2 regions of the Nocardioides sp. NPDC057577 genome follow, and region 2 is predicted to be linked to the other one. Evidence: riboswitches for the same ligand, from Rfam matches in the RefSeq annotation. Region 2 holds a riboswitch; the other holds the start of a gene.

Region 1 (21,308 bases), on a different contig from region 2:
CGGTGTCGCCTCGTCGCGGAGCTCGGCGAGCGGAGCGCTGTTGAGGTAGGAGCGGAGCTCACGGACGTCGAGGTGGTTGTTGATGGTGATCACCTCGGAGAACGGCAGCTCCACCACTGACTGCTCGCCCAGCGGCTCCGGGTAGGACCAAGCGCCGGTCGGCGCGGGGCTGGGCAGCGGGACCAGGGAGCCGTCGCGGATGACCAGGCGAGTCGCGGTGTTGCGGGCTCCGGTGATCCGGGTGCCTGCGGTCGGCCACCAGCGGTCCAACCCGATGGCGACCTCGACCTCGTCGGCCGACGACCCGCCGAGGACGGCGGTCACGAGCAGGTCGGCAAGGCCACCGTAGAACGCCATCGCCGGGACCACGGAGACGTCCATGTCTCGGGCTCGAGCGTCCAGATCTCGATAGAGCGCCTGTACGACCGGCTGCTCCGCGGTGACGTCGAGATAGTGGGCACCGGACTCGACCGCGGCCCGGGCCAGTGGGAGCGCGGTGTCGAGGAAGGGCCCGGCGCAGTTGATGACCGCGGCAACACCCGCGATAGCGTGCCGCAGCCGCTCGGGGTCGTCGAGACCGACGACCCGGCTTTCCAGGGCAGCATGGCGGGGCGCGACGTCGGCGAGACGCTCCGCACTGCGGCCGGCGAGGACGGGGGTCAGTCCGCGGCGCGTCAGCTCATCGACAACGAAGCGCCCGGTGTGACCGGTGGCGCCATAGACCAGGACCTGCTCATCTGTGTTCATGGCTCCATCCTCGGGCGGGGCGTCCCGCCACACGAGTGTCTGAAACGACGTACTACGTACACTTTGCGACATGCCTCGACTCGCCCTCGTCCTGCATGGCTCCTCGATGCTCTACGAGGTCGCGATCGCCGCCGAGATCTTCGGCGGCAACCATTCCGACCTCGCTCAGAGCGGTGAGTGGTACGACCTCGTCGTCTGCACCCCTGACGGCGCATCGCATCCCTGGCTGGCCGAGCTGCCGACGGCGTCGTACGACGCGATCGCTGAGGTCGACACCGTCGTCGTCCCGTCCTCGAACGATCTCGACGACAATCCCGACCTCTCCCTCCTCGACGCGCTGCGTGGCGCCCATGAGCGCGGCGCGCGGATCGCGTCCCTGTGCACCGGTTCGTTCGTGCTGGCCGCAGCCGGGCTGCTCGACGGCCGGGTCGCCACAACCCATTGGCTGCACGCCGACGAGCTCGCCCGGCGCTATCCGCAGGTCGACGTCCGCCCGGGCGTGCTCTACGTCGACGAGGGCGACGTGCTCACCTCGGCCGGCAAGACAGCCGCGCTCGACCTCTGCGTCCACCTCGTACGCGGCGACCTCGGCGCCGCCGCGGCCAACGGGATCGCCCGCAACCTGGTCGTCCCTGCCCACCGCACGGGTGGTCAGGCGCAGTTCATCACCCCGCCCGCGCAACCCCGCGCTCCCGAGGGCCTCGCGACCACGCTGGAGTGGGCGCGCGCCCGACTCGACCAGCCCCTGACGGTCCGCGAGCTGGCCGACCACGCCGGCCTCAGCACCCGCCAGCTCGCCCGACGGATGCAGGCCGAGCTGCAGACCGGGCCTCTGGACTGGCTGCACCACCAGCGCATCTCGCGTGCCCAGGAGCTCCTCGAGCGTACCGACGCCTCGATCGACCAGATCGCGGGCAGCTGCGGAATGGGCACAGCGGCCACGCTGCGCCGTCACTTCCACCGCGCTCTGGGCGTGACTCCCACGACCTACCGGACGACCTTCCGGCTCGCCGACTGATCAGGCTGATCAGTGGGGCCGACCGAGCGCCATCCGTCCGAGGGTGCCATCCAGCTCGTCGAGGACTTCGGGCCAGGTGGCATCGCTCGGGGGGTCGCTGTGGGCGAAGCTGCCGGCGAGCTCGAGGGTGACGTAGCCGTGGATCAGGCTGGACATCAGGCGGACGGCGTACGTCTCTTCGGACTCGGGGATGTCGTAGCCGCGGATGACGGCGAGGGCGAGGTCGGCGTTGCGGCGGCCGGCGGTGATCGCCTCCTCCACGGAGTCGGTCCGGGACTCCCCCGCCTCCGCGGGCGGGACGCGTTGGCGGGTGGTGGCGTCGTAGCGGCCGGGTGAGCGGCGGGCGAAGTCGCGAATGGCGTCGGCGAAGGGGGCGAGGAGGTCGCGGCCCTCCGCTGCCGCCATCGCGGTGGTCGTGGCGTCGGCGAGCTCGTGGAGGACGTACGCGGTGACGGCAGTGCGGAGGTCGGTGGCTCCGGTGATGTGGGAGTAGAGGGTCGGCGACTTGATGCCGAGGTGGCGGGCGAGGACCGAGATCGTGACGGCGTCGAAGCCGATCTCGTCGGCCAGGTCGGCGGCGGCAGCGATCACCGCGGTCCGGTTCAGCCCTGGACGGCCCATCAGCACTCTCCTCGAATAACGAATTGCCTAACAGATGTAGGAAACCTAGCATCGTTGTCATGAAGCCGCTGACCGAGACCGACGTACGCTCCTGCTTCGTCAACCTCACCAAGGGTGCGACCAAGCGCCTCAATCTCCCCGCTGACCTGGCCGAACGACCATGGGACGACCTCGACTACCTCGGCTGGCAGGACCCGAAAGCACCACAGAACCACTACCTCGTCACCGAGCACGACGGCAGGCTCTGCGGGGTCGCCCTCCGGGCCTCACGCGAGTCCCGAGGGCCACGGAAGACGATGTGCGCGCTGTGTACGTCGGTCGGTGATGTCGCGCTGCTGGTCGCCTCCCGCGCCGGGCGCTCCGGGCAGGACGGCAACTCCGTCGGCACCTACATCTGCGCCGATCTCGACTGCTCCCTCAAGGCGCGCAACAAGCGCAAGCTCGACTCCCCCGTTGTCCACGAGACCCTCAGTGTCGACCAGAAGGTCGATCGGTTGCTCGGCAATCTCGACGCCTTCGTCGCGCGGGTGCTCCGGCCCGCCTGAGATCCCGACCACGCCCCGGTTTACAGATAACCACCGGAATAGGCGGTATTCCGTTAGGGCATCCACCGGCTCCGACCGGTCCCGGCTCCAGACGCTACGCACCCGGTCATGCCGCATCCGCTCAGCACTCGATGACGTTGACCGCGAGGCCGCCGCGGGAGGTCTCCTTGTACTTGATCTTCATGTCGGCGCCGGTCTCGCGCATGGTCTTCAGTGCCTTGTCGAGGCTGACCTTGTGGGAGCCGTCGCCGTTGAGGGCGAGGCGGGCGGCGTTGATGGCCTTCACGCTGGCGATGGCGTTGCGCTCGATGCAGGGGATCTGCACCAGGCCGCCGACCGGGTCGCAGGTGAGGCCGAGGTTGTGCTCGATGCCGACCTCGGCGGCGTTCTCGACCTGCTCGGGCGTACCGCCGAGGACTTCGCAGAGAGCGCCGGCGGCCATCGCGCAGGCCGAGCCGACCTCGCCCTGGCAGCCGACCTCGGCGCCGGAGATCGAGGCGTTCGTCTTGCACAGGATCCCGATCGCGGCCGCGGTGAGCAGGAACCGGACGATGCCGTCCTCGATCGCGGCCTCGTCCAGGCCGGCCTGCGGCGCCACGAAACGTACCCAGTAGTGCAGGACGGCGGGCACGATGCCGGCCGCGCCGTTGGTGGGAGCGGTGACGACCCGGCCGCCCGAGGCGTTCTCCTCGTTGACCGCCAGGGCGAACAGGTTGACCCAGTCCATGACCCGGAAGGGGTCGTGGGCACCGGCGCCGGAGGCCAGGTCGCGGTGGAGCAGCGGCGCCCGGCGCGGGACGCGCAGACCACCAGGAAGTACGCCGTCGGTGACCGGATCACGGTCGCAGCCGGCCTGCACGCAGTCGGCCATCACGTGCCAGATCTCGAGGAGGCCGGCGCGGATCTCGTCGTGCGTACGCCAGGTGAGCTCGTTCGCCAGCATCAGGCCGGAGACCCGGAACCCCTCCCGCTCGCAGATGTCGAGCAGCTCGGCACCGGTGGCGAACGGGAAGCGTACGGGCGAGCGGTCGGGGACCACCCGTGCGGCACCCACCGCGTGCTCGTCGACCACGAAGCCACCACCGACGGAGTAGTAGGTGCGCTCGCGCAGCACCTCGCCGGAGGCGGCGTACGCGGTGAACACCATGCCGTTGGGGTGGCCCGGCAGGCTCTTGCGCCGATGCATGACCAGGTCGGTGGCGTTGTCGAAGCCGATCGGTCGGTGGCCGCCGAGCGACAGCTCCCCGGCCTCGCGGATGGCCGCCACCCGCCCGGACGAGGCTCGCGTGTCGACGGTCGCCGGCTGCTCGCCCTCGAGGCCGAGCAGCACGGCACCCTCCGAGCCGTGTCCGTGCCCGGTCGCGCCGAGCGAGCCGAAGAGCTCGGCCTTCACCCGCGCCACCTCACCCAGCGACCCGTCTGCGGCGAGACCGTCGACGAAGATCTTCGCGGCGCGCATCGGTCCGACAGTGTGCGATGAGGACGGCCCGATCCCGATCGAGTAGAGGTCGAAGGTGCTCAGGGCCGTCGCCACGGCCGTGGAGCCGGCGACCTCGGCGGTCACGTCACTCCTCGATCAGTGCGTCATACGCCGCGGCGTCGAGCAGCTCGGGAGCGCCCGAGACGCGCATCTCGAAGAGCCAGCCGGCGCCGAACGGGTCGCTGTTGATCAGCGCGGGATCCTCGACGACGGCGGCGTTGACCTCGAGGATCTCGCCGTCGGCGGGGGCGAACAGGTCGCTGACCGACTTCGTCGACTCCAGCTCCCCGCAGCTCTCTCCCCCGGCGATCTTGCTGCCCACCTCGGGCAGCTCGACGAAGACGATGTCACCCAACGCCTCGGTGGCGAAGGCGGTGACACCGACGCGGGCGACGTCGCCGCGGGTCTCGATCCACTCGTGCTCGGCGGTGTACGACAGGTGGGTCGGGTTGGTCATGGCGGTGCTCATTTCTTGGAGTAGAAGGGAAGGTCGACGACCTCGGCGTCCTCGCGGCTGCCGCGCACGTCGACCTGGACCGTGGTGCCGGCTGCGGCGAGATCGGGCCGGACGTACGCCATCGCGATGGGACGTCCGAGAGTCGGTGACGGGGAGCCGCTGGTAACGGTGCCGACCTCCTCGCCGGTGGCCGGGTCCACGATGGTGTAGCCGGCCCGCGGCGAGCGGCGCCCGGCGGCCACCAGGCCGACGAGTACGCTGCGCGGGCCTTCGTCGCGGCGTACGGCCAGGGCTGCGTCGCCGACGAAGCCGTCGGGCTTGTCGAAGGAGACGACGCGGCCGAGGCCGGCCTCGAAGGGGGTCGTGTCGCGGTTCAGCTCGTGGCCGTAGAGCGGCATGCCCGCCTCGAGCCGGAGGGTGTCGCGGCAGGCGAGGCCGGCGGGGAGGAGCCCGTGCGGCGTACCTGCCTCGATGATCGCCTCCCAGATCGCGACGGCCGACGAGGGCGCGCAGTAGATCTCGAAGCCGTCCTCCCCGGTGTAGCCGGTGCGCGCGAGCAGGACGTCGACGCCGGCGACCGTGCCGGCATCGATGGCGTAGTAGCGCAGGGAGGGGACGTCCAGGTCGGTCAGGGCTGCGACGATCGCGGGCGAGGCAGGACCCTGGACCGCGATCAGCGCCCACTCCGCGGAGGCGTCCCGGACCACGGCGTCGTAGCCCTCGGCCCGCTCGGTCAGCGCCGGGGCGACCACGCCGACGTTGCTCGCGTTGGCGACGACCAGGTAGCGCTCCTGCTCGGGCCGGTAGACGACCAGGTCGTCGATGATGCCGCCGTCCTCGGCGCAGATCATCGAGTAGCGGGCGCGGCCCAGGCCGATCTTCGACGGACTGCCGACCAGGGCGCGGTCGAGGGCACGTCCCGCCTCGGGGCCGGTCACCTCGATCTCGCCCATGTGGGAGAGGTCGAAGAGGCCCGCGGTGGTGCGTACGGCATTGTGCTCGGCGGTCTCCGAGCCGTAGCGGACCGGCATGCTCCAGCCGGCGAAGTCGGTGAACGAGGCGCCGAGCGACTGGTGGATCGCATGCAGAGGGGTAAGGACAGGTGCTGTCATGTGCGGGAGGCTCCCTGCTGGTGGGCGCCGAAAACGGCACCCGTGGACGGGTGACCTCCCCGCTCTGTCATCGCTACCTGAGAGCTTCACCGCCCGCTGGGGGCGGTTTGCACCGTGGGTGCAGGATCGGATCCTGACTTTCCAGAGGTCGCCTCACCGCGGCGGTCATGGGGGCCTGAGAGATTCTGGGGAGGTTTGCTCCTTCGGCGCCTCACCCGGGATGGGCAAGGACTCTCCCGCTGCGGTTCGAGTGGCGGATGTGAAGTTGTGCGGCAAACCTAGGTCTGGCCACCTCGGCCGTCAAGATCCGGGCACCTCGGCCGACCCGACACCCACTAACGGGAACTGTTCTCACTCGCTCTACGATGGCTCGGTGCCACCGACCAACGCCAGCACCCGGGTCCCCGTGGTCATCCTCACCGGCCACCTCGGGTCCGGGAAGACCACCCTGCTCAACCATCTGCTGCGCCAGCCCGGCGCCCGGGTGGGCGTGGTCGTCAACGACTTCGGCGACATCAACGTCGATGCCGGACTCGTCACCGGCCAGATCGACGAGCCGGCCTCGATCGCCGGCGGCTGCCTGTGCTGCCTGCCGGACGCCGGCGGCCTCGACGACGCGCTGGAGAAGCTGACCCACCCGCGGCTCGCGCTCGACGTGGTCATCGTCGAGGCCAGCGGGATCGCCGAGCCCGGCACGCTGGCCAAGTTGGTCCGGTTCAGCGGCGTCGAGCGGGTACGCCGCGGTGGGCTCATCGAGGTCGTCGACGCCTCGGCCTACTTCGACACCCTCGACGACGGCCGAGGTGAGGCGCCGGTCCGGTTCGCGGCCGCCTCCCTGGTGGTGGTCAACAAGACCGACCTGGTGCCGGCAGCCTATCGGGACCGGATCCTGGCCCGGATCGAGGCGCGGGTGCGGGAGCACAACCCCGAGGTCCAGGTGGCGTACGCCGTGGGTGGCCGCATCGACCCGCGGCTCGTCTACGACGCCGCGGTGCCCGAGGACCGGCCCGACGAGCTGCCGATCGCCGCGCTGCTGCGCGAGGCGGCCGCTTCGCACGAGACACATCAACATGCCCGTGCGGTCACCGTGACGACCCCGGGCACCATCGAGCCGGCCCGGCTGGTCGACCTGCTCGAGGAGCCGCCGGCGACGGCGTACCGGGTCAAGGGGACCGTCGCCGTCGCGACCGGCCAGGGACCGCGCAGCTACCAGGTGAACCTGGTCGGACGCAGTGCCCATGTCGCCGCAGCGAAGCGCGCGTCCGACCCGGTGAGCGAGCTCGTCGCCATCGGCCTGGATCTCGAGACCGACGCGGTCCGCGAGCGGCTCACGGCGGCCCTCGCCCCGGCCGAGCGACCGAGCACCGAGGGCCTCCGCAGACTGCGCCAGCTGGTCCGCGTCAGCCTCTGACAGCGATCAGCCGGCGCGGCGCACGATCCGTTCCATGTCGGTGATGATCACCGAGCGCGACTCCAACCGGACCCAGCCCTTGGCCGCGAAGTCGGCGAGCGCCTTGTTGACCGTCTCCCGAGCCGCGCCCACCAGCTGCGCGAGCTCCTCCTGGGTCAGGTCGTGGCGTACGCGGAGGCCCTCCTCGGTCTGCTCGCCGAACCTCTCCGCGAGGTCGAGCAGAGCCTTCGCCACCCGGCGGGGCGCGTCGGAGAAGACCAGGTCACCGATCACGTCGTTGGCCCGGCGCAGGCGGCCCGACAGCAGGGCGAGCAGCCCACGGGTCACGCTCGGGCGCCCGTCGAGCAGGCCCAGCAGGTCGTCGTGCGACAGCGAGGCGAGCTCGACCTGGTCGGTGACGGCCGTAACCGTGGAGGAGCGCCGACCGGGGTCGAAGAGCGACAGCTCGCCGAACACCTGGCCCGGCCCCAGGATCGCCAGCAGGCTGTCCTGCCCGTTGGCCGCGGCACGGCTCAGCTTCACCTTGCCGTCCACGACCGCGTAGAGCCGGTCAGCGGCGTCGCCCTCGTGGAACAACACCTCGCCGCGCCTGAGGCGTGTCTGACCCATCGTCGCGAGCAGCGCCGTCATCGACTCGTCGTCCAGCTCGCTGAAAAGCGGCGCGTGCCGAAGCACGTCTTGATCCATTACCCAGGCGCTCCTGTCATTGCTTTACCGAAGACATCAGCCTAGCCAGATCCAGGCCCTCCACATCGGTTGTGTGGCCCGCATCGCACCCCTGTCGAGTGCGTTCTTCGCCACACTGATCAGCCCAGCCGAGCGCATATGAATCATCGAGCTCAGCCGCTTGATCGTTCTCCACCGACTCGTGCCGTGCCGTTGACCCAGACGGGCCCCTGGCGGCTAGTGTTCGGGTATACGAACCGAAGTGCGCGAAGAAGGGAGCGGCTGGTGCCGGAGTCAGCGGTGAAGGCTCACCGGACCGTCTCGCGGGTGACAGACATTCTCGAGACCGTTGCAGCGGCCCATGCGGGTGGCGTACGCCTCCATGAGCTGTCACAGACGTTGGACGCACCCAAGTCGTCGGTCTTCGGACTCGTCAAGGGTCTGGTCGCCACCGGCTACCTGGTCGAGGATGACGGCAGCTACCAGCTGGGACCGGCTCTGGACCAGCTGCTCGCTGTGGAACGCCCGAGCCTTGTCGAGGCCGCTCGACCAGCACTCGAGGCGCTGCGCGACCGCTTCGACGAGACGGCCACGTTGGCCACACCGGTGGGTGAGTCGGTCGTATATGCCGACTCCGCGGAGTCGCGGCAGATGATCCGCTACTCCCCGCCACGACGCACTCGGCGGCCGCTGTACCCCCCGAGTCCGGGAAAAGCTGTGCTCGCACAGTGGTCGCGGCGGCGCCAAGAGGCCTACCTCGACGGTCGAGTCAGTCCGGAGGAGCTCCCCACCGTGCTTGCCGAGCTCGACCAGATACGGGCGGACGGGGTCGCGTTCAATCGTGGGGAGACTCTTCCCGACGTGAGCGCGGCCGCTGCACCGGTGATCGTGGGAGGCAAAGTCCTGGGTGTCATCTCCGTGGCCGGACCTTCCTCACGGGTGAGCGGCCGGCTGGACGAGCTCGCCGACGCGCTGCGGGAAGCGGCCGCCGCGACCGCCTCCCGCGTGTGACCTGACGGCGCGGTCAGCCTCCGGCGCGGGCGAGGATGCGACGAGCCTGTGCGAACACCGGGCCGTCGACCATGCGTCCTCCATAGGTGAAGACCCCGAACCCGACCTCCGCCGCTGCGGCGAGCAAGGCCCGTGCCCACTCGACCTCATCGGTCGCGGGCCTGAAGGAGTCCGCGATCACCGCCACCTGGGTCGGGTGGATCGCCACCTTGGCATCGAACCCAACGGCCACGGCATCATCGGTTTCCTCTCGCAGCCCGTCGAGATCGGGGATGTCCATGAAGACGGCGTCGAGGGCGAGCCGCCCCGCGGCCTTCGCAGCGATCAAGGCGCGAGAGCGGGCGTGCCGGGCCACATCGCGGTAGGTCCCGTCCGGTCGGCGCGACGTCGATCCGCCGAGCCCGGCGATCAGGTCGTCGGCACCCCACATCACAGCGACCACGTTCGACCCGGCCGCGATGCGGTCAGCGTCCTGCACGCCGAGCGGCGTCTCCAGGAGCGCGATGACCTCGCACCCCTCCAGCCCCTCCGCCTCTGCCGCGGACTGCGTCTTGGCGAGCATGATCCTCTCGATGCCGGCCGGACGCAGGGTGGTCGCGATCAGCTCTCGGTCCTGGGCGTGCTCGGCACTGCTCGAGGAGTTGATGCGTACGACGGTACGGTCCGGGTCGAGGTCACCGGCGAGCGCCAGCGCGCGCACCTCCTCCCGGGCCTGATCGCGGCGCTCAGGCGCGACCGCGTCCTCGAGATCGAGGATCACCACGTCGGCCACGGCCAGCGCCTTGGCGTACCTCTCCGGGCGGTCTGCAGGGCAGAAGAGCCAAGCGCTCCCCGGCTGCCAGGCAGCCCCGGTCATGCGCCGCCGCCCTCCGGTCGCATCCTCACCAACGTCTGACGTACGGCGATGGCCACCGTCTCGCCGCGCTGGTTGCGCGCTTCATGACGCAGCGCCACCACACCCTCCCCCGGCCGACTGCCGGAGGGACGCTTCGCGGTCACCAGCGTCTCGGCGTAGAGCGTATCGCCGTGGCGCACAGGAGCCGGGAAGGCGATCTCACTGAAGCCGAGATTGGCCACGATGGTGCCCTGCGTGAGCTGGTTGACCGAGAGCCCGACCATCGTGGAGAGGGTGAACATCGAGTTGACCAGCCGGTCATGGAACGGGGCGAGCGCCTCGCTGGCGGCCTGGTCGAGGTGCAGGGGCTGAGTGTTCATCGTCAAGGTGGTGAAGAAGACGTTGTCCGCCTCGGTGACAGTCCGTCCGGGCCGGTGCACATAGGTGGTGCCGATCTCGAACTCCTCGAACCAGAGCCCTCGCTGCTCGATGCGGCGGCCCACCCTGGTGCCATTGTCAGCCGTCCGATCCGCAACCATCAGCCGGCGACCTTCTGCGAGGCACCCGTGGCCGGAGCCACCCGTGTCCGTCGAGACCGGTCGAATGCCGCAGCGCCGAGCATGAGCACGCCGGCCGCGACGAACATCAGCGAGACACCGAGCGTCGAGTGGGTCGGTGAGCTGCTGACCATGGCAACAGCGGCCAGCGGGGCGAGGCCCCCGGCGAACGCACCGCCGACCTCACGGCCGGTCCCGAGGCCCGAGTTGCGGACCTGGACCGGGAACTGGCGCGCCAGGAAGTCACCCTGCGCGGACAGCGCTGCCGGGATGACGACGCCCGTGGCGAGGATCAACATGCCCCAGATCGCGAACTTGCTCCCCGTGCCGAGGACGGCGAAGAAGGGAAAGGCGAGGGCAGCGATGCCGACACCACAGACCAAGAGGATGCGACGTGAGTCGATCCGATCGCAGAGCCGCCCGACCAGCGGCACCGTGATGATCGCGGCGAGGCTCGCCAAGGTGATCCCGAAGGTTCCGTACGAGGCCGGCACTCCGACGATCGACTTGAGATAGGTAAGCGAGTAGGTCTTGAAGACGTAGCTTGCGCCGTTGTAGGCGATCGTCATCACCATGACGACGAGCAGCGGCTTCCAGTATCCGGCGATCAGCTCGAGCAGCGGCCTGCGCCGCTCGTGCGGCTGGCTCTCCTCGAGGCGCTCGAAGGCAGCCGTCTCCGGCAACCGTCGTCGCACCACGTAGCCGACACCGGCGAGCGCGAAGCTGAACAGGAACGGCAGGCGCCAGCCCCAGCCGTAGAGGAAGTCCTCGTTGACGGCGCTCAGGATCGTGACCGTCAGGGACGATGCGAACAGGCCGATGTTGACGCCCAGCGCCGGCCACGAGCCGAGGCGGCCGGTACGCCCGGGTTCGGCGTACTCGTAGGACATCGCGATCGCCGAGCCGAACTCCGCGCCGGCACCCAAGCCCTGCGCGAAGCGGAGGATGACGAGCAGCACGGGCGCGGCCACGCCGATCGACGCGTACGACGGAAGCAGGCCGATGCAACCTGAGGACACCCCCATCACCAGGAAGGTGCTCGACAGCACCGCCTTGCGCCCGAAGCGGTCGCCCAACGCACCGAAGACGATCCCGCCGAACGGCCGAGCGATGAAGCCGACCGCGAACGTCGCGAACGAGGCGAGCGTCGCCGCGGACGCATCACCGCTCGGGAAGAAGACGCCGCCAAACACCAGCGCAGCCATTGAGGCATAGAGGTAGAAGTCGTACCACTCCAGCGCTGATCCGATGATGATCGCGCGGGCCGCGCGCCGCCGCGCCTTGGGATCAAGCGCAGTGATGGGGGCGTCTGCCATGTCACTTCCTTCGTATATGCGAACGTTGTTTCATATCTGCGCACCAGCAGAGCATGTGGCGCGCATCACGGTCAAGCCCGCGGCGAGAACTTGTCCCAACCCGACGAAGGGTTGCGCCCATCTTCTTTGCATGTTCAGATAGACGCATCAGCGTTCGTATATCGGGAGATGGTTGTGGATTTTCGGCTCACTGACGACCAAGAGGCACTTCGCGAGGGCGTGCGGGCCCTGGCGGCGAAGTTCGACGACGAGTACTGGGCTCGCTGCGATGCGAACCATGAGTTCCCGTGGGACTTCTACAACGCCTTCGCCGAGGGCGGTTGGCTCGGCATCGCCATCCCTGAGGAGTACGGGGGTGGCGGGCTCGGGATCACCGAGGCATCCCTGCTGCTCGAGGAGGTCGCAGCCTCGGGCGCCGGGATGAACGGCTGCAGCACCATGCACCTCACGATCTTCGGACTCAACACGATCGTGAAGCACGGCAGCGAAACACAGCGCCGTGAGGTCCTCCCCGGCGCCGTCGACGGCTCGCTGCACGTCTGCTTCGCGGTGACCGAGCCCGACGCGGGCACCGACACCACGCGAATCTCGACTTTCGCCCGGCCGACCGAGGGGGGCTACCTGCTCCGGGGGCAGAAGGTCTGGATCACCAAGGCCGGTTACTCGCAGAAAGCGGTCCTCATCGCGCGGACCAGTCCCCGCAACGACGAACACCCGACCGATGGCATGAGCCTGTTCCTCCTCGACCTCGACTCCCCTGGCATCGCGATGAATCCGATCGAGAAGCTGGGCCGCAACGCCGTGCCCTCCTACGAGATCGCCTTCGACGACGTCTTCGTTCCCGAGTCGGCGCGCGTCGGTGAGGAGGGCCAGGGCTTCCGCTACCTCCTCGACGGTCTGAACCCCGAACGGATCCTGCTGGCCCACGAGGCCCTCGGGATCGGTCGTGCCGCTCTGCGGAGGGCCGTGGCGTACGCCGGTGAGCGGGTCGTCTTCGACCGTCCGATCGGCAAGAACCAGGGCGTCGCCTTCCCGCTGGCCGAGGCCTCGATGCGCTTGGACGCCGCGGAGCTGGTGGCCCGTCAGGCGGCGTGGCGCTACGACCAGGGCCTGTCCTGTGGCCGGGAGGCCAACACGGCGAAGTTCCTGTGCGCCGACGCCGGCTTCAACGCCGCCGACCAGGCGATCCAGACCCACGGCGGGATGGGCTACGCGGTCGAGTACCACGTCGAGCGCTACTTCCGGGAGTCGCGCATCCTGCGCCTCGCCCCGGTCAGCCAGGAGATGGTTCTCAACTACATCTCCACCCATGTCCTCGGCCTGCCGAAGTCGTACTGATGGGCGCCCCCAACCCCGGAGCCGACGTGCAGCCCGCCCTGGCCGGCATACGCGTCCTAGATCTCTCCCGCGTGCTGGCCGGACCGCTGTGCACCCAGATGCTCGCCGACCACGGCGCAGAGGTCATCAAGGTCGAGGCGCCCACCGGAGACGAGACGCGTACGTGGGGGCCCCCGTTCGTCGGGCCGGAGACGAGCGCCTACTTCACCGGCATCAACCGCAACAAGGCCAACGTCTGCCTCGACCTGTCGATCCCGGAAGGGCAGTCCGTCCTCGGCGACCTGCTCGGCCAGGCCGACGTCGTGGTGGAGAACTTCAAGGCCGGTACGTTGGCTCGTTGGGGCTTCACCGACGAGCTCATCCGGGAGACCTGGCCGCGGTTGATCCATTGCCGGATCACCGGATTCGGCACCGACGGCCCGATGGGCGGCATGCCCGGCTACGACGCGGTCGCCCAGGCGTACAGCGGCCTGATGAGCATCAACGGCGAACCCGACGGGGAGGCCCTGCGCGTCGGCGTCCCGATCGCCGACATGGTCACGGGCGTCTACGCGTTCTCCGGTGTGCTGCTCGCCTTGCAGGCCCGGCACCGGACCGGGGTGGGGCAGCTGGTCGACTGCAACCTGGTCAACACCGCGGTCTCGCTCCTGCACCCGCACTCCCCCTCCTACCTGATGGCGGGCAAGGTCGGGCAGCGCACCGGTTCGGCGCACCCGACGATCGCGCCTTACAACAGCTTCGCGGCCTCCGACGGTCAGATGTTCATCGGGGCGGGCAACGATGGGCAGTTCCGCAAGCTCATCGGCGTGCTCGGTGTTTCGGAGCTCGCTGAGGACCCTCGGTTCGCGACCAACGGCGAGCGCCTGACCCATCGCGGGGCCCTCGAGGATGCGTTGCGGCCACGGATCGCAGGCTGGCCCCGCGGCGAGCTGAGCAAGGAGCTGCTCGCGCTCGGGGTCCCGGCCACACCGATCCACGACGTCGGCGAGGCGCTCGAGGACGCACACGTCCGTAGCCAGGAGATGGTCGTCGAGGTCGACGGCTACCGCGGCACCGGGATCCCGATCAAGCTCCGAGGCACCCCCGGCCGTGTGGTCAGCGCACCCAGGGCCCGCGGCGCCGACACCGAAGCCGTGCTCAGCACCCTGGGGTACGACGCGGAGCGGCTCGCCCAGCTGCTCGCCGAGGGCACGGCGCAGGTGTCCGTCCACGCCTCGGTCGCTGGAAGCAGGTGAGTCATGCCAGCCTCGGACGCCCGGTGACGTCCGCCGGACACCTGCCCGGAAGTGCCGGCTACCGACGGATCATGGTCGCGATGTTCGCCGCAGGCATGGCGACGTTCGCACTGATGTACTCCACTCAGACGCTTCTACCGGAGTTCGCCAGCGACTTCGCTCTGACCCCGACCAAGGCAACGCTCAGCATGACGCTGACGACGGCCACGCTCGCGGTGATGCTCCTCGTCGCCGGCCCGATCTCGGAGTACGCCGGCCGGACTCCGCTGATCCGGATATCGGTCTGGGCAGCGGCGCTGGTGGGCCTCGCCTGTGCGTTCGCTCCCGGGTGGAGCTCACTGCTCGCGCTGCGCTCGCTGCAAGGGGCGGCCCTGGCTGGCCTCCCGGCCGTGGCCACTGCGTACCTGCGCGAGGAGGTGCATCCGACGGCCAGTGGCCGCGCCGCGGGGCTCTACATCGGCGGTACGGCGATCGGCGGCATGGTCGCCCGGATCCTGACCGCGCCGATTGCCGACGCGGTCGGCTGGCGATTCGCCCTTGGGGCGACCGCGATCGTCGGCCTGCTGTGCGCCGTCCTGGTGACCTTGCTGCTACCTGACTCGACCAACTTCACTCCGTCGTCGGGGAGCTGGCGCACCATTACCGCCTCCGCCCGCCGGGCGCTGGCCGACCCTGCTCTGGTCGCGCTCTACGGATTGGCCATGTGTGCGATGGGCACCCTGATCGCGGTCTTCAATGCGCTCTCCTTCCGGCTGACCTCGCCGCCCTTCGGCCTGCCGCTCGCGGCCCTGAGCTTGGTCTACCTCACCTATCTGCTCGGCACGATCAGCTCCACGCTGGCCGGGCGGGTTGCGGACCGGATCGGTCGTCGTGCCGTACTGCCGGTGGGGTGCGTGCTCGCCCTTGCCGGCGTCGCCCTCATGTCGATCGATCAACTGGTGATGGTCATCGGCGGCCTGAGCCTGCTCGTCATCGGCTTCTTCATCGTGCACGGCCTGGCCAGCGGCTGGGTCCCCGTTCGAGCCCATGCGGCCGGGGTCAGCACCGCCCAGGCCGCCTCGTTCTACCTGATGTCGTTCTACGTCGGCTCCTCGCTCTTCGGGAACCTCGGGAGCACTGCCTGGTCGCATGCGGGCTGGCCCGCCGTCGTAGCACTCTCAGCCACCTTGCTCACGATCGCCTGCGCGCTGGCGTGGGCACTGCGCCGCATTCCCGCATTGAATCCAGACGCCGGGAGGTGACCTGGTCTCGCCGGGAAGCCTCGGGAGCCCTGCGCCGTTGAACCTACCGTGAAGCTCTCCATGCTGGACCGGTCCCGCACGCGGGTGGGGTACGCCGAGGGCGCTGCGCTGACCCACACGATCGAGCGGGCGGTGGCTGCCGAGCGGCTCGGCTACCACCGGTTCTGGGTCGCCGAGCACCACGCGGTTCCGGGGATCGCTTCGGGGTCGCCGCCGGTGCTGCTCGGTGCGCTCGGCGCGCACACGTCCACGATCAGGCTCGGGTCGGGCGGGGTGATGCTGCCGCACCACCAGCCGCTGGTCGTCGCCGAGCAGTTCCTCATGCTCGAGGCCCTCTATCCCGACCGGATCGACCTCGGTCTGGGACGCACCCTGGGCTTCACCGCACCCGTACGCCGCGCCCTGCGGCAGGATCTCGACGACCCGGACACGTTCGCCGAGGACATCGAGGAGCTCCGCGGCTATCTCGACCGCACCGCCGCTGTCACCGCGCGGCCGGCCGCCGCGCACCGGATCCCGATGTTCGTGCTCGCGACCGGGAAGGGCGTCGCGCTCGCCTCGCGCCTCGGGCTGCCGGTCGTCGTGGGCGGTCCGGTGCTGGACAGCCCGCGGCTGAACGAGCTGCTGGGGGCGTACCGGAAGGACTTCCGGCCCTCGTCCCGAGCGTCTGAGCCCTCGGTGACCGTCTCGGTCGACGTGCTGGTCGCCGACACCGACGCCGAGGCCGCCGAGCTCGCCCTGCCGGAGGCGTGGGCGATGGCCAGGTCGCGGCAGACCGGCGAGTTCGGTCCGCTCGAGCCGGTCTCGACGATCCGCGACCAGGCCTGGTCGAACCAGGTCCGCGAGCGGGTCGAGGCCCATCTCGCCCGTACGACCGCGGGCTCTCCCGCGACCGTCCGAAGGCGTCTCGACCAGCTGGCCGAGGCCACCGGAGCCGACGAGCTCCTCGCCTTCACCTCGACCTATGACCGCGATGCCCAGCTCACCTCCGACGGCGAGCTCGCCGGGATCATGACCGGCCGGGCTCAGGTCGGGAGATAGTCCTCAGCCCAGCTTGTCGAGCATCCGGACCGCGGTGTCCTCGTCGGTGATCAGGGTGTTGAACCAGCCGGCCCGCGAGCCCGCGATGATGCTGGGCACCTTCGTCGGGCCCACCGCGACCGCGATGGTGTGCGGGATGGTCCGGAGCTCCTCGTAGGTCGTGGCGACGAGGAACTCCTCGGGGTAGGGCAACGGCTGCCCGTCCTCGTCGAAGAACCTGGTGCAGATGTCGCCCGCGGCCTCACGGAGCCAGGGCGCGTCGCGCGGCACGTAGCCGGGCAGCGACTCGCGGGTCAGCGGGGGCGCGCCGATGCCGAGCACGGCCACCCGCGCCTGGCTCCACAGGTCGAGCACCCGACGGGTGCTCGGATCCTGGAGCAGGAGCCGGTGCAGGTCGGCTCCCGGCTGTGCCGGGGCATAGAGGAAGACCGGACGTCCGTCGAGCTGCTCGGCGAACATCCTGGTGATCTCGTTGGTCTGGTACCAGGCTTCGGGCTCGTCCTGCCCACCGACGGTCGGGGTCACCACGACGCCGGGGAAGGACGGCAGCGTCTCCTGGCTCACCTCCCAGACGGTGCGGCCCGAAGAGACCAGCAGCACGTCGCCGGCCTTCAGCCCGATCTCGGTCAGCGCCTCTCCGAGCCGGGCGGCGAGCGCCGCTCCGGCGAGGGAGCGGTGGAATCCACGCGCGACGAACACCCTGGCGAGGCCGAGAGCCTCACAGAGCCGCTCCTCCACCTCGGAGGCGCGCCGGGTCGCGGGGTCGACGACCTCGATGCGGACGATGCCTGTGCGACGTGCCTCCGAGAGCACCCGGCTGACCGTCGCGCGGCTGATGCCGAGCTGCTGGGCGACCTGAGCCTGGGTCGCCTCCTTGAGGTAGTAGAGCGTCGCCGCCGCATGCATGACCTCAGGGGTAAAGCGTGTGCTGGCCGCCCCTGCGGCCTCCAGGGTCGGCTGGTGGCCGTGCGCTCCGCCTGTGTTCTCCACGGCACCACTCTTCCACAGCCGCGCGTGTCGATCCGACCATTCGTGAACATTTGTTCTGGACATTTGTTCGCAACCTGTGGGACGGTGGATGAGCTCGAGTGATCAAGATCACCAACAGGAGGTCCCATGACGCAGGCAGCTTCAGAGGTAGACGGACGCACCATGCAGGCGGTCGTCTGCCACGGGCCCGAGGACTACCGCTTCGAGGAGGTCCCGGTCCCTGTCCCGGGACCCGGCGAGGCGCTGATCCGGGTCGAGGCCGTCGGGATCTGCGCGAGCGACCTGAAGTGCTACCACGGCGCCGCGAAGTTCTGGGGTGACCAGAACCGGCCCGCCTGGGCCGAGACCGAGGTCATCCCGGGCCACGAGTTCACCGGCGAGGTGGTCGCGCTCGACGACGAGGCGCGTACGCGGTGGGGGGTCGAGGTCGGCGACCGGGTCGTCGCCGAGCAGATCGTGCCGTGCGGAGAGTGCCGCTACTGCCGGCGCGGGGAGTACTGGATGTGCGGACCCCACGACATGTTCGGGTTCAAGCGCAGCACCCCCGGCGCGATGGCCGAGTACATGGTCTTCTCCCCCGCCTCCCTGGTGCACCGGATCAGCAAGGACCTTCCGCCCGCGCACGCCGCGTTCGCCGAGCCGCTGTCCTGCTCCCTGCACGCCGTGGAACGAGCCCAGATCACCTTCGACGACGTCGTCGTGGTCGCCGGCTGCGGTCCGATCGGCCTCGGCATGATCGCCGGCGCCGCGGCCAAGTCACCGGCACGGGTGGTCGCCCTCGACATGGCCCCCGAGAAGCTGGACCTGGCCACCAAGTGCGGTGCCACCGACATCGTCAACATCGCCGAGCAGGATCCCGTCGAGTTCGTCCGCTCGATCACCGACGGCTACGGCGCCGACGTCTACCTCGAGGGCACCGGGCACCCCTCGGCGGTGCTGCAGGGCCTCAACGTGCTGCGCAAGCTCGGCACCTATGTGGAGTACGGCGTCTTCGGCTCCGAGGTGACCGTCGACTGGAGCATCATCAGCGACGACAAGGAGCTGGACGTACGCGGCGCCCACCTCGGCCCGAACTGCTGGCCGGCCGCGATCCGGATGCTGGAGTCCGGCGTGCTCCCGCTGGACGAGATCTGCACCCACCAGCTGCCCCTGGCCCGGTTCCAGGACGGCCTCGACCTGGTCGCGCGGGGCACCGAGTCGATCAAGGTCTCGCTGATCCCGTGACCGCCGCAGCCTCCTTCTGGCTCGGCACGAGCTGGAAGATGACCAAGACCCTCGGCGAGGCCGGGGCGTACGCCGACGACCTGCGCTCGGCGGTCGAGGCGGGGAGCGTGCCGCCCGAGCTGCGGCTCTTCGTCCTGCCCGCCGCCACCTCCCTGGCCACCGTCCGCGACCGGCTGGACGGCTCCGGTGTGGCCCTCGGGTCGCAGAACGCTCACCCGGGCCCGGACGGTGCCGTCACCGGCGAGGTGTCCATGAGCATGGTGCGCGACGCCGGCGCGAGCCTCGTCGAGATCGGGCACGCCGAGCGCCGCACCCTGCTCGGCGAGACCGACAACATGGTGGCCGACAAGGTCGCGGCCGCGGTCTCGGCCGGGCTGACCCCTCTCGTGTGCGTCGGCGAGACCACCGCCGAGCGAGCCCGTGGCGAGACCCCCGATGTGCTGGCCCGCCAGGTGCGCGCCGCGCTCAGCCAGCTCGGGCGAACCAGACCCACCGAGCTGCTGGTGGCCTACGAGCCGCACTGGGCGATCGGCTCCGAGGGCCGACCGGCCACGCCGGCGGAGGTCTCCGAAGGACTCGGCGTCCTACGCCGGGCACTCGACGAGGACCTGGCGGGCACGCCGACCTCCGTCCTCTACGGAGGCAGCGTCCACGCGGGCAACGCCGCCGACCTGGTGACGGGCCTCCCCGTCGACGGCCTCTTCGTCGGCCGCGCCGCCTGGACCGCACCCGGCCTCCTCGACCTCGCCCACCGGTCCGCCGACGCGCTTCGTCGACGAACGCTCCACCGACCGAAACCCCCCGACCTCGTGTCCGCGATCGTTCGAAAGGACCCCAGATGACACGACCCCGCCGCCTCACCCCCTTCCGCATCGGCGGAGCGGTGGCCATCGCCGCACTCCTCGTCGCGATGACGCTCAGCACCCGCTTCGTCACCCCCGACGAGCTCGCCTCGATCGGCCCGGAGACCTTCGACCCGGCCCAGACCGCCGCGGACCTCTTCGCCGAGGCGAACGAGACCATCCCCGATGCCGCGACGCCCCTTCCCGAGCTCCTCGCCGGGCTCCAGCAGGATGTCGCCAAGACCGCCGACGACCTCGACGCGTCCAGGCCCAACGACACCACCTACCTGTTTCCCGTACGCGGCACCGCGACCGTCGTCGCGACCCAGCAGCAGGCTGTCGAGATCACCGTCGAAGGCGTACCCGGGACGACTCCGCTCAGCCTCGCCTCCGGACCGGCGACCAACGGCGCGGTCCTGCGCGACGCCCTCGGCTTCAAGTTCGGAGACGCCTCCAACCAGACCACCTACCAGCAGGTCGGGGACGAGCTGAAGGCCCTCGTCCGCGAGCAGATCGAGCAGGGCGCGAAGGTCGCGCCCGGCTCGAAGCTCGACTTCACCGGGATCGTGAGCGTCACCGACACCGGCATGCCGCAGCCCGCGGCCAAGCCGGTGCAGGTCCAGCCCCTGACCGTGGAGGTCGTCCGATGAGCGCAGCGGCCACGGAGACCGTCCGCACAGGCGCCGCCGAGATCGGTCAGGTGGTGCTCCGCGCGGTCGGGATCTCCAAGACGTACGGCGTCACCAAGGCGCTCAAGGGCGTCGACTTCGAGGTCCGCGCCGGCCAGGTCACCGTGCTCTTCGGGGAGAACGGCGCCGGGAAGTCGACACTCATGAAGATCCTTTCCGGCGTCGAGCAGCCCACCGGCGGCCAGCTGGTCCTGCACGACGAGCCGGTCACCCTGGAGAACACCGTCGACGCGGTCGAACGCGGGATCTCGATCATCCACCAGGAGACGAACCTCTGCCCGAACCTCAACGTACGGGACAACATCTTCCTCGGCCGCGAGCTCCACACCCGGATGGGCGGGATCGACTACTCCCGCGAGGCCGACATCACCTCGCGGCTGATGCGCCAGCTCGAGGAGGAGATCTCGCCTCAGACGCCGGTGGCCGACCTCCGGATGGGCCAGCAGCAGATCGTCGAGATCGCGCGGGCGCTGGCCGCCGAGGCCCGGATCCTGATCATGGACGAGCCCACCTCGGCGCTGAGCGCGAGCGAGGTCGAGGTGCTGTTCCGGGTCATCCGGGAGCTCACCGCCAACGGCGTCGCGATCGTCTACATCTCCCACCACCTCGAGGAGGCGATCAGCATCGCCGACCACGCGGTGGTGCTCCGCGACGGCGAGCTGGTCGCGCACGAGCCGGCGAGCCGGATCGACCTGCCCTGGGTGGTGCACCGGATGACCGGCCGCCAGGCGGAATACGACTTCCGCGAGGAGCCTCGTGGCTTCGGCGAGGTCGCTCTCTCGGTCCGCAACCTCACCGTCGCCGACCTCGGCACCGGACGCATCGTGGTCGACGACGTCTCCCTCGACGTACGCACCGGCGAGATCGTCTGCCTCTACGGCCTGATGGGCGCCGGGCGTACCGAGCTGATGGAAACGCTCGCCGGGCGCGAC
Region 2 (10,477 bases):
GAGCTGCTCGACGTGGTGGCCAGCACCGTCTTCGTCCTGGCCGCGACCCTCGCGCTCTGGCAGATCGACGTGATCCCGTGGCCGATCGCGCTGCTGGTGCCGCTGCGGCTCGTCGGCCTGCTGGCGATGATCCCGGCGCTGCGCAGCCGTGGGGTGCGTACGCTTCCGGTCCATCTCCTCGGCAAGGTGGCCGCGTTCTGTCTGCTGGCCTCCTTCCCGCTGCTCTACCTCAGCCACGACATCCCCGAGACGCTCGATCTCGGCCTGGAGCCGAGCCTGGCGATCCAGGTGGCGCAGGCCTTCGGATGGGCCTTCGCGCTGTGGGGGATCCTGCTGCTCTGGTGGAGCCTGGTCCTCTACGCCCAGGAGGCGCGTCGGCTGATGGCCACCACGCCGCCGCGGGAGAAGGGCGGGGCGACCCGTGCCTGACCAGATCCCTGGCTCCGAGGACCTGCGCGCCTACGTCACCAAGCCACTGCTGGACCGCATCACCGATCAGGCGATCGACTCCGACTACATGGCCGCCGCCGAGCGGCGCGAGCCCGCGGGGGAGGAGCCGACCCGGCGTCGCCGGCCGGGGCTGTGGGCGATGGTGGTGGTCGGGCTGTTCGCGCTGCTGGCCACGACCGCCGCGGTGCAGACCTCCCGCAACGAAGACATCCGCCAGACCAGCAGGCAGGTCCTCGTCGACCGCATCGAGCAGCGCCAGGACCGGATCGCCGACCTGCACGAGCAGATCTCCGATCTCCGCGAGGTCAACCAGAGCCGCGAGGCGGCGCTCAGCTCGCTCGGGCAGCGGGCCGAGTCGGCGTCCTCGAGCGCCGCGGCGACCGCGGAGGAGACCGGGTTCGCCCCGGTGACCGGCTCGGGGATCAGGATCACGATCGACAACGCCGCCGACGGCAGCGAGGGCGGCACCGTCCGCGACTACGATCTCGCCGTGATCGTCAACGGACTGTGGCAGGCGGGGGCGACCGCCGTGGCCGTCGACGGCCAGCGGGTCACCCCGCGCAGCGGCGTGATCACCTCCGGCTCCACCCTGCGGATGAACGACGTCTCGCTCTCGCCGCCCTATGAGGTGTCGGCCATCGGCGACACGCGTACGCTGGCCGCACGCTTCGCCGAGACGGTCTCCGGGGCGATGATTCACACCACGACGCAGGACTACGGGATGCCCTACGACGTCGAGAACATCGACCGGCTCACCCTTCCCGCGGCGCCGCCTGATCTGCTGGAGTTGACCCACCTCGGGGCCAAGTCCAAGGGCACCCAGGGCTCCGAGAAGCCCACCGACAACACCGACGAAGACTCCGAAGAGAACAGCGAAGGGGACCGCGAAGAATGATCGCCGTCATCGGCCTAGTGATCGGCATCGTGCTGGGACTGTTCTTCCAGCCCGAGGTGCCTGTCGGTCTGGCGCCTTACCTGCCGATCGCCGTCGTCGCCGCGCTGGACGCGGTCTTCGGTGCGCTGCGCGCGTTCATGGACGGCATCTTCGACGACAAGGTCTTCGTCGTCTCGTTCATCAGCAACGTCGTCATCGCCGCCGGCATCGTCTATCTCGGTGACCGCCTCGGCGTCGGCGGCCAGCTGTCCACCGGCGTCATCGTCGTCCTCGGCATCCGCATCTTCACCAACGTCGCAGCCATCCGGAGGCACATCTTCCATGCCTGACCGGAAGAGGAGGCCCCCGGCGAAGCGGACCCCGGCGAAGAAGGCGCTGGCTAAGAAGGCGCCGGCGAAGAAGCCTGCCGAGCCCGCGGAGGAGACCGTCACCGAGGACGCCGCCACGCCCGAGGTTTCGGACGAAGGTACGCCGCCTGCTGAGCAGGCACCTGCGGAGTCTGCCGAGTCGACCGAGGCCGAGGAGTCCCAGGAGCAGTCGGAGACGGATGCACCTGATGAGGCTGCGTCCGAGGTGGCTGCGTCCGACGAGGCTGTCGACGAGCCCGAGGAGCAGGTGGCCGAGGACTCCTCCGCACGCGAGCCCGAGGAGGCGGACGACGCCGAGGAGACGGACGACGCGCCGGTCGAGTCCACCGAGAAAGCGGACGACGTCGAACCTGCTGCGGCGGCGGCAGCCGAGTCCGAAGAGACTGAGGAGCCGGAGGCCGAGAAGGCCGATGAGCCCTCGGACAGCGCGGAGCCCGACGAGGTCGAGGACGCGGCTGGTCCCGAGCAGTCCGAACAGGTCGAGGAGGCCGACGAGGTCGCCGATGCCGAGGAGCTTCCGAAGACCCAGAAGGTCGACGAGGCTGACGAGGCGGGTGAACCGGATGAGCCCGAGGAGGAGCCGGCGCCGCTGGTCGGCCGGGCGCGGCTCTTCGACGCGCTCACCCACTTCCGGCGCGGCCAGGTGGCCGTGGCGGTCCTGCTCTGCGTACTCGGCTACGCCGCGGTGGTGCAGGTCCAGACGAACACCGAGGACTCGACGTACGCCGGTCTGCGCGAGCAGGAGCTGATCGACATCCTCTCCGGCCTGGCCGGTACCACGCAGAAGGCCCAAGAGCAGATCGAGGAGCTCGAGGGGACCCGCGACGAGCTCGAGGACCAGACCCTTCAGCAGCAGACCGCGCTCCAACGTGCCGAGGAGCAGGTCGACACGCTCCGGGTGATCGCCGGGACGGTGCCGGTCAGCGGTCCGGGGATCACCATCGAGATCGAGCCCGGCGCCGATCCGCTGCGGCTGACCGCGCTCCTCGACCTGATCGAGGAGCTGCGTACGAGCGGCGCCGAGGCGATGGAGATCGAGGGGGCCGACGGCGAGGCCGTGCGCCTGGTCGCGTCGTCCTCGATCGAGGTCAGCCAGCCCGGTCAGGGACTCAACGTCGGCGGCGAGCTGATCAGCCCGCCCTACCGACTCAAGGTGATCGGCCCGCCCGACACGCTGGCCGGCGCGATCGACTTCTACCAGGGCCCGCAGGACCAGCTCGAGGAGCAGGGCGCGGAGGTCAAGGTGGAGCCGGAGGAGAAGATCGACATCGAGTCGATTCACACCGTGTCCCGCTGACGGTTTCGTCGGTGGGGCGCAGTAGGGTTTCGACAACCGGCTCGCGGGACGATCTTCCGCGGCCAGACCAGTACGCCTGATGAGGAGATGGCTGTGTACCCCGAGGACCTGAAGTACACCAGCGAGCACGAGTGGCTGCGCAACCCTGGCGAGACCGAGGGCTCCGTACGGGTCGGCATCACCAACTACGCCCAGGACGCTCTCGGTGACATCGTCTACGTGTCGTTGCCGGCCGTCGGCGACACGATCGCGTCGGGCGAGAGCTGCGGTGAGCTCGAGTCGACCAAGTCGGTCAGCGACATCTACGCGCCGATCTCCGGCGAGGTCGTCGCGGTCAACGGATCGCTCGACGCCACGCCCGAGCTGGTCAACGACGACCCCTACGGCGGTGGCTGGCTGTTCGAGGTCACACCGTCCGATCCTGCCGAGCTGGAGAGCCTCCTCGACGCCGCGGCGTACGAGGCATCACTCGACGCGTAACTCAACCGAACACCTGGGCCGACCTGATAGGTTGCGGATACCATCCCTCAACGCTCACTTGAGGGTAGGTGCCCGGCCCTCGATGAACCTGGAGCTCAAAAATGTCCGTGTGCCCCGCTTGCGGCAGCCAGAACCCCGACGAAGCGCGGTTCTGCTCGCAGTGTGGCGTAAGCCTGACCGGGACCGACCAGACCTCGACGATTCAGCTCGGGGCTGACGCCGACACCTCTGACCGGGTGCTCAGCCCGATCGAGGCGGCCACCGTCGAGGCCCTGCCGAGGGGCAACGGCATGCTCGTCGTGCAGCGTGGTCCCGGTGCCGGAAGCCGCTTTCTGCTTGACCAGGACACCGTGGTTGCGGGTCGCCACCCGGACAGCGACATCTTCCTCGATGACGTCACCGTCTCGCGTCGCCACGCCGAGTTCGCGCGCACCGGCGACACCTTCGAGGTCTCCGACGTCGGCAGCCTCAACGGCACCTACGTCAACCGCGACCGGATCGAGAAGGTCGTCCTCACGGACGGCGACGAGGTCCAGGTCGGGAAGTTCCGGCTCGTCTTCTACGCCGGGCACGAAGGGGCGTAGCCGATGGCCGCCGCCGCGATGCCTGACCCTCAACGGCCGGCTAGCGACTCGGGGGAGCGGCTCAACATCGGGCAGGTCCTGGACCAGTTGCGTCCGGACTTTCCCACGGTCACCATCCCGAAGATCCGGTTTCTCGAGGACAAGGGACTGATCAAGCCGGAGCGTACGCCCGCGGGCTACCGCAAGTTCTCCCGCCGTGATGTCGAGCGGCTGCGCTATGTCCTGAGGATGCAGCGCGACCACTACCTGCCGCTCAAGGTCATCGGCGATCACCTCGACGCGATCGACCGCGGCCTCGAGCCGCCAGCGATCGAGCCGACCGTGCCCACGGTCCCGACGGTCGCCCTGACTCCCAGCGGCGCGCCCGGGGCGGAGTCGTTCCGGCGTACGGACAACATGAGGATCTCGCGGCGTGAGCTCCTCAAGGTGGCCGAGGTCGACGACGTGCTGCTGACCGAGCTGGAGAAGATGGCGCTGGTGGTGCCGCTGCGCAGCGGTCACTACGACACCGATGCCCTCGCGATCGCGCGCACCGCCAAGGAGCTGGCCGAGTTCGGCATCGAGCCTCGTCACCTGCGCGGCATGAAGGCCGCCGCCGACCGCGAGGTCGGCCTCATCGAGCAGATCGTGGCGCCGTTGCGGCGCCCCGGGAACGCCGGAGCGCAGGGCCGGGCCGAGGAGATCGGCAGCGAGATCGCCTCCCTGGCGGTCCGTCTGCACGCCACCTTGGTGAAGTCGGGCCTGCGCGACCGCTGACTCGGTTCGTGTCGCCGGTCAACCGGGCTGCTGTCGCGACCTGGAGACGGGTAGGGTGGATGACATGCGCGAGGTCGATGTGCTCGGAGTCCGAGTGGAGATGCCCTCCAACCAGCCGATCGTGCTGTTGCGCGAGGTGGCGGGTGAGCGATACCTGCCCATCTGGATCGGCGCGGTGGAGGCGACCGCCATCGCCTTCGCCCAGCAGGGCGTGGTTCCGCCCCGTCCGCTGACCCACGACCTGCTCAAGGACGTGCTCGAGGCGACCGGCAACGAGCTGACCGAGGTGCAGATCACCTCGGTCACCGACCGCGTCTTCTACGCCAACCTGGTCTTCGCCTCCGGCGTCGAGGTGAGCGCTCGGCCTTCGGACTCGATCGCGCTGGCGCTGCGGACGGGGACCAAGATCGTGGTCTCGGACGAGGTCCTCGACGAGGCGGGGCTCGCTGTCCCGGCCGAGCAGGAGGACGAGATCGAGAAGTTCCGCGAGTTCCTCGACGAGATCACGCCCGAGGACTTCGAGTCCCACTAGCGCGGATCATTCGCTCAGGGCCAGCATCGCCTTCTCGTCGACCGTTTCGGCCTCCGCCTGGTAGACGACCATGCGCTGGCCGCCGGTGCGGGCCAGCTGCATGACCTCGTAGGTGAGTGTCATCCGGCCCACCCGTGGATGCTCGAACGTCTTGGTGCCCCCGCTGCGCTCGCACACGTCGTAGAGTTCCCAGATCCCGGCGAACTCGGGTGACTTGAGCAGCAGCTCGCCCACGAGCGCGGCCAGGCGGGGGGAGTCGACGTCGGTGCCGCCGACGGCGCGCAGGTTGGCGACCGAGCCGGCCACCGTCTCGTGCCACGGGTCGAGCAGGTGCCGCCCGACCGGGTCGAGGAAGAGGTAGCGGGTCAGGTTGCGGTGCTCGGTGGGACCGTCCCACAGGCCGGGGTAGAGCCGCCGCCCGGGCAGGTTGGACGCCAGCAGGTCGTTGTGCCGGCTGACCACGAAGGCCGGCAGCGGACGCAACGTCTCGAGCATGACGAGCACGGAGGGACGTACGGTCAGATCGGTCGTCGCCCGGGGCTCACCGAAGCGGCCCGAGGCGACCTCGGCTAGCTCGTGCAGCCGCTCGTGGGCGTCGCCGCTCAGGCGCAGCGTCCGGGCCAGGGAGTCCAGGACGGCCGCCGACGGGTTGGTCTCCCGACCCCGTTCCAGGCGGGTGTAGTAGTCGACCGACACACCCGCGAGGGCAGCCAGCTCCTCACGCCGCAGGCCAGGCGTACGCCGCACCCCGGTACCCGCGGGCAGGCCCGCCTCCTCGGGGGTCACCCGTGCCCGGCGGGCGCGCAGGTAGCGCCCGAGCTCAGTCGCAGCCATCTCGCTCATCCTCACCAGTGTGCCGCAGGTGCGACCCGCGTGAGGGGCCGTGTCATACCCACCCCTGGCGGCACCGCGGCATCACACGGTCTGCCTCTGTGCGCGAGGCGCGACCAGACTTTCCGGCATCACGAACCGGAGGAGGATTCCGATGACCGTACTCGCCCATGAGGCGTCGACCGGCGGCCCGGCGCCGACGCGGCGGGGGAGCGTTCGAGCGCTGCTCGCCGCGCTGCTGGGCTTCACGGTGATCACCGTGGACGTCTCCGCGGTGAACATCGCGCTGCCCTATCTCCACCGGGACCTGGGCGGAGGGATGGCCGGGCTGCAGTGGGTGGTGGATGCGTACACGTTGATGTTCGCGGCGCTGATGCTCTCGGCGGGAGCGGTGACCGACCGGGTCGGACCGGTGCGGGCCTACGCGCTGGGGGTGGTGCTGTTCACGGTGGCGTCCCTGGCCTGCGCGGCCGCTCCGGTGATGCCGGCGCTCGTCGCCGCGCGAGTGCTCCAGGGCGCCGCCGCGGCGCTGGTGATGCCGGCATCGCTGGCGCTGGTCAGGGTGGCATACGACGACGCGGGGGCCCGCGCGCATGCCATCGCGGTGTGGACCGTTGGCGGATCGGCCGCCATGGCGCTGGGCCCGGTGGCCGGCGGCCTGCTGAGCGAGTACGCCGGCTGGCGCTGGGTCTTCCTGGTCAACGTGCCGATCGGGATCCTCATCGTCGCCCTGCTGGCGGGTCTGCGGATCCGGCCGGTGCGCCGCCGGGTACCGCTCGATCTCCCGGGCCAGGCTCTAGCCGTGGTCGCGCTGTCCGCGCTGACGTACGCCGTCATCGAGGCCGGTCACACCGGCTGGCACGCGAGTGCCCTGCTCGCGGGTGCGGCTTCGGTCTCGGCGGCGGTGGCGTTTGTCGTCGTCGAGGGTCGATCCGCGGCGCCGGTGCTGCCGCTCGGGCTGCTGGGCCGAGGCCGCGTGATGGTCGCCTTGGTCGCCGGCTTCGGGATCAACTTCGGGTTCTACGGCGGGATCTTCCTGCTCGGTCTCTACTACCAGCAGGTGCGGGGCTGGAGCGGCGCCGAGGCGGGGCTGATGTTCGTCATCCCGGCGGTCCTGACCACCGGTGCGAACGTGCTGGCACCGCGGCTCGCGCACGCCGTCGGTCGGCGGCCGCTCATCGTCGGCGGTCAGCTGATCCTCGCGGTGGCGATGCTCGTCCTGTGCCCGCTCACCACCTCCACACCGGTCTGGCTGGTCCTCGTCCTGCTCGTCCCGCTGGCCACGGGTGGCGCACTGGCCATCACCGTCGTCACCGCCGACCTGATCGATGCCGTCGAGCCCGCCCGGGTGGGCGTCGCCACCGGCGTGCTCAGCACGTTCCGGCAGACAGGCGGAGCGATCGCGGTGGCCGTGTTCGGGGGTCTCGGTGTCGGTGCGACGGGCTTCCTCACCCTGTCCGGGATGCAGGCCTGCCTTCTCGTCGGGGCCGTCCTGCTGACGCTGACCGCCCTGGCGTCGACGGGCGGGGCGCGCAGACCCTCATCCTCTACTTGAGGGTTAGGGGGAACGACACGCCGGAGGGGTTCTTTGACCAGGGCCCTTGCGACGCTTACCTTGTAGTTGTCTCTGTTGTAACTCCAACGATGTGGTCCCCCCGCCGCAGCCGTTCATTCCCCGAGTGGAGTTACGCGCAACGGAGTAGACGATGGAGGACATCGTGTTCGACCACGAGCAGAAGCCCGGCCACGGCGCCGACGACGCGCAACGCGCGGCGGAGCAGGCTGACGAGCAGGGCCTTCTCTTCACCGACGATGTCTCGCCTCTGCCGAGCGACACCGGTTACCGCGGCCCGACGGCTTGCAATGCGGCCGGGATCAGCTACCGGCAGCTCGACTACTGGGCTCGCACCGGTCTGGTCGAGCCGAGCGTGCGTGGGGCCACCGGCTCCGGCACCCAGCGGCTCTACTCCTTCCGAGACATCCTGATCCTCAAGGTCATCAAGCGGCTCCTCGACGCCGGGATCTCGCTGCAGCAGATCCGTGCCGCCGTGCACCACCTGCGTGAGCGTGGCACCGACGACCTGACCCGCGTCACCCTGATGAGTGATGGCGCCTCGGTCTACGAGTGCACCAGCAACGACGAGGTCATCGACCTGCTCCAGGGCGGGCAGGGCGTCTTCGGGATCGCCATCGGTGGCGTCTGGCGCGAGATCGAGGGCACCCTCTCCGAGCTCCCCAGCGAGCGCACGGCCGAGGACGGCGAGCAGGTCGCCTCGATGTCTGACGAGCTCTCCGCCCGCCGCGCCGCGCGCAACGCCGGGTGATCTAGGACTCAGTCGACACCAGGCCCCGAGGCCCCGCGGAGACGGGACCTCGGGGTGCTGTCGTTTATGCTGGTGGTGCTGACCATCCCGCACGGGAGAGCTCCTCTCGAAGGGGCGCCGAAGGGGCAATTCCTCCCCGGAAACTCTCAGGCACCCACGACTGTGCGGACCAGGCAACTCTGAAGCGGTGCATCCGCGCGTGACAGAGGGGGAGGGCGTACGAGTTGTCTTACTTAGATGCCCTCAGGAGCCACTGTGTCCGACACGCCCACCCTGTCCGAGCTCGATGCCGCCTCCCCGTTCGTGGAGCGCCACGTCGGGCTCTCGGCCGCTGACGAGGCGACCATGCTCGCGCGGCTCGGGTACGACTCGGTAGCCGCGATGATGGACGCAGCCGTCCCTGCAGGGATCCGCTCGGTCGAGTCGCTGGACCTGCCGGCCGCGTTGAGCGAGGCCCAGGTCGCGTCGCTGGCGCGGGAGATCGCGGCCTCCAACAAGCCCGGCGAGGCGATGATCGGGCTCGGCTACCACGCCACCGTGACGCCGCCGGTGATCCGCCGCAACGTGCTCGAGGACCCGAGCTGGTACACCGCCTACACGCCCTACCAGCCCGAGATCTCCCAGGGCCGCCTCGAGGCGCTCATCAACTTCCAGACCATGGTCGGCGACCTGACCGGTCTGCCGGTCGCCAACTCGTCGCTCCTGGACGAGGGCACCGCGGCCGCCGAGGCGCTGGCACTGGTTCACCGCGCCAACCGCAAGGGATCCGGTCCGTTCGTGATCGATGCCGACGCGCTGCCGCAGTCGATCGAGGTCGTGAAGGTACGCGCCGAGGCGATGGGCCTCGAGGTCGTCGTGGCCGACCTCTCGCAGGGCCTGCCCGAGGGTGACGTGATCGGCGTGCTGGTGCAGTACCCGGGTGCCTCTGGGTGCGTCCCCGATCTCAAGCCGGTCATCGACGCCGCCCACGAGCGGGGCGCGCTCGCCGTCGTCGCCGCCGACCTGCTCGCTCTCACCGTCCTGGAAGCGCCCGGCACGCTCGGCGCCGACGTCGTCGTCGGCTCGACCCAGCGCTTCGGCATCCCGCTCTTCTACGGTGGCCCGCACGCCGGCTACATGGCCGTCCACGCGGGGATCGAGCGGCACCTGCCCGGTCGCCTTGTCGGCGTCTCCGTCGACGCCGAGGGGCGGCCCGCGTACCGGCTCGCGCTGCAGACGCGTGAGCAGCACATCCGCCGCGAGAAGGCGACCTCCAACATCTGCACCGCGCAGGTGCTGCTGGCCGTCGGCGCTTCGATGTACGCCGTCTACCACGGCCCCGCCGGGCTGCGGTCGATCGCGACCCGCGCGCACCGCTACGCAGCCGTCCTGGCCGCCGCGCTCAAGTCGGCCGGGCTCCCGCTGGTCTCGGAGTCGTTCTTCGACACACTGGGTGTCACCGTCCCCGGGCGGGCGGCCGATGTCGTCACCGCGGCGCGTCGTTTCGGCGTACATCTTCGTCTCGTCGACGCCGACACCGTCGGCATCTCGACCTCGGAGGCGACGACCCGCTCGACCCTGTCCGCCGTGCTCAACGCCTTCGGCGTCTCCGGCGCGGACCTGGACGAGATCGACCGCACCACGGCCAGCGCGCTGCCGGACGGTCTGCTCCGCACCACCGACTACCTCACCCACGAGGTCTTCAACGCGCACCACAGCGAGACCCAGATGCTGCGCTACCTGCACAAGCTGGCGGCGCGCGACTACGCGCTCGACAAGGGCATGATCCCGCTCGGCTCGTGCACCATGAAGCTCAACGCGACCACCGAGATGGAGCCGATCTCGCTGCCCGGCTTCGCCGACCTGCACCCGTTCGTGCCCGCCGAGGACGCCGCCGGCTACACGCGTCTCGTCGGGGAGCTCGAGGGCTGGCTGGCCGAGGTCACCGGCTACGACGAGGTCTCCATCCAGCCGAACGCCG

The links. Region 2 has a riboswitch for glycine ahead of gcvP (aminomethyl-transferring glycine dehydrogenase). Riboswitches for the same ligand answer to the same signal wherever they lie in the genome.
Region 1: it holds a riboswitch for glycine, as region 2 does, so the genes downstream of both, gcvT (glycine cleavage system aminomethyltransferase GcvT) here and gcvP (aminomethyl-transferring glycine dehydrogenase) in region 2, are expected to answer to the same signal.

What each region holds. Positions count from the first base shown of each region.
Region 1 covers NZ_JBHVGB010000039.1:11,633-32,940, forward strand. The annotation lists gene ACFU7D_RS10770 (saccharopine dehydrogenase family protein) at 1-747, opposite strand, end outside; gene ACFU7D_RS10775 (GlxA family transcriptional regulator) at 818-1,765, shown strand; gene ACFU7D_RS10780 (TetR-like C-terminal domain-containing protein) at 1,775-2,386, opposite strand; gene ACFU7D_RS10785 (FBP domain-containing protein) at 2,446-2,931, shown strand; gene ACFU7D_RS10790 (L-serine ammonia-lyase) at 3,053-4,465, opposite strand; gene gcvH (glycine cleavage system protein GcvH) at 4,497-4,868, opposite strand; gene gcvT (glycine cleavage system aminomethyltransferase GcvT) at 4,877-5,980, opposite strand; glycine riboswitch at 6,133-6,229, opposite strand; gene ACFU7D_RS10805 (CobW family GTP-binding protein) at 6,354-7,391, shown strand; gene ACFU7D_RS10810 (Crp/Fnr family transcriptional regulator) at 7,398-8,078, opposite strand; gene ACFU7D_RS10815 (IclR family transcriptional regulator) at 8,385-9,068, shown strand; gene ACFU7D_RS10820 (HpcH/HpaI aldolase/citrate lyase family protein) at 9,082-9,924, opposite strand; gene ACFU7D_RS10825 (MaoC family dehydratase) at 9,921-10,442, opposite strand; gene ACFU7D_RS10830 (MFS transporter) at 10,442-11,776, opposite strand; gene ACFU7D_RS10835 (acyl-CoA dehydrogenase family protein) at 11,951-13,114, shown strand; gene ACFU7D_RS10840 (CaiB/BaiF CoA transferase family protein) at 13,114-14,349, shown strand; gene ACFU7D_RS10845 (MFS transporter) at 14,346-15,590, shown strand; gene ACFU7D_RS10850 (LLM class flavin-dependent oxidoreductase) at 15,639-16,631, shown strand; gene ACFU7D_RS10855 (sugar-binding transcriptional regulator) at 16,635-17,621, opposite strand; gene ACFU7D_RS10860 (alcohol dehydrogenase catalytic domain-containing protein) at 17,784-18,845, shown strand; gene ACFU7D_RS10865 (triose-phosphate isomerase family protein) at 18,842-19,687, shown strand; gene ACFU7D_RS10870 (DUF2291 family protein) at 19,684-20,337, shown strand; gene ACFU7D_RS10875 (sugar ABC transporter ATP-binding protein) at 20,334-21,308, shown strand, end outside.
Region 2 covers NZ_JBHVGB010000059.1:6,755-17,231, forward strand. The annotation lists gene ACFU7D_RS13980 (CDP-alcohol phosphatidyltransferase family protein) at 1-429, shown strand, start outside; gene ACFU7D_RS13985 (DUF881 domain-containing protein) at 422-1,345, shown strand; gene ACFU7D_RS13990 (small basic family protein) at 1,342-1,674, shown strand; gene ACFU7D_RS13995 (DUF881 domain-containing protein) at 1,667-3,010, shown strand; gene gcvH (glycine cleavage system protein GcvH) at 3,104-3,490, shown strand; gene ACFU7D_RS14005 (FHA domain-containing protein) at 3,592-4,074, shown strand; gene ACFU7D_RS14010 (MerR family transcriptional regulator) at 4,078-4,830, shown strand; gene ACFU7D_RS14015 (bifunctional nuclease family protein) at 4,895-5,362, shown strand; gene ACFU7D_RS14020 (helix-turn-helix transcriptional regulator) at 5,369-6,196, opposite strand; gene ACFU7D_RS14025 (MFS transporter) at 6,348-7,748, shown strand; gene ACFU7D_RS14030 (MerR family transcriptional regulator) at 7,900-8,517, shown strand; glycine riboswitch at 8,600-8,690, shown strand; gene gcvP (aminomethyl-transferring glycine dehydrogenase) at 8,755-10,477, shown strand, end outside.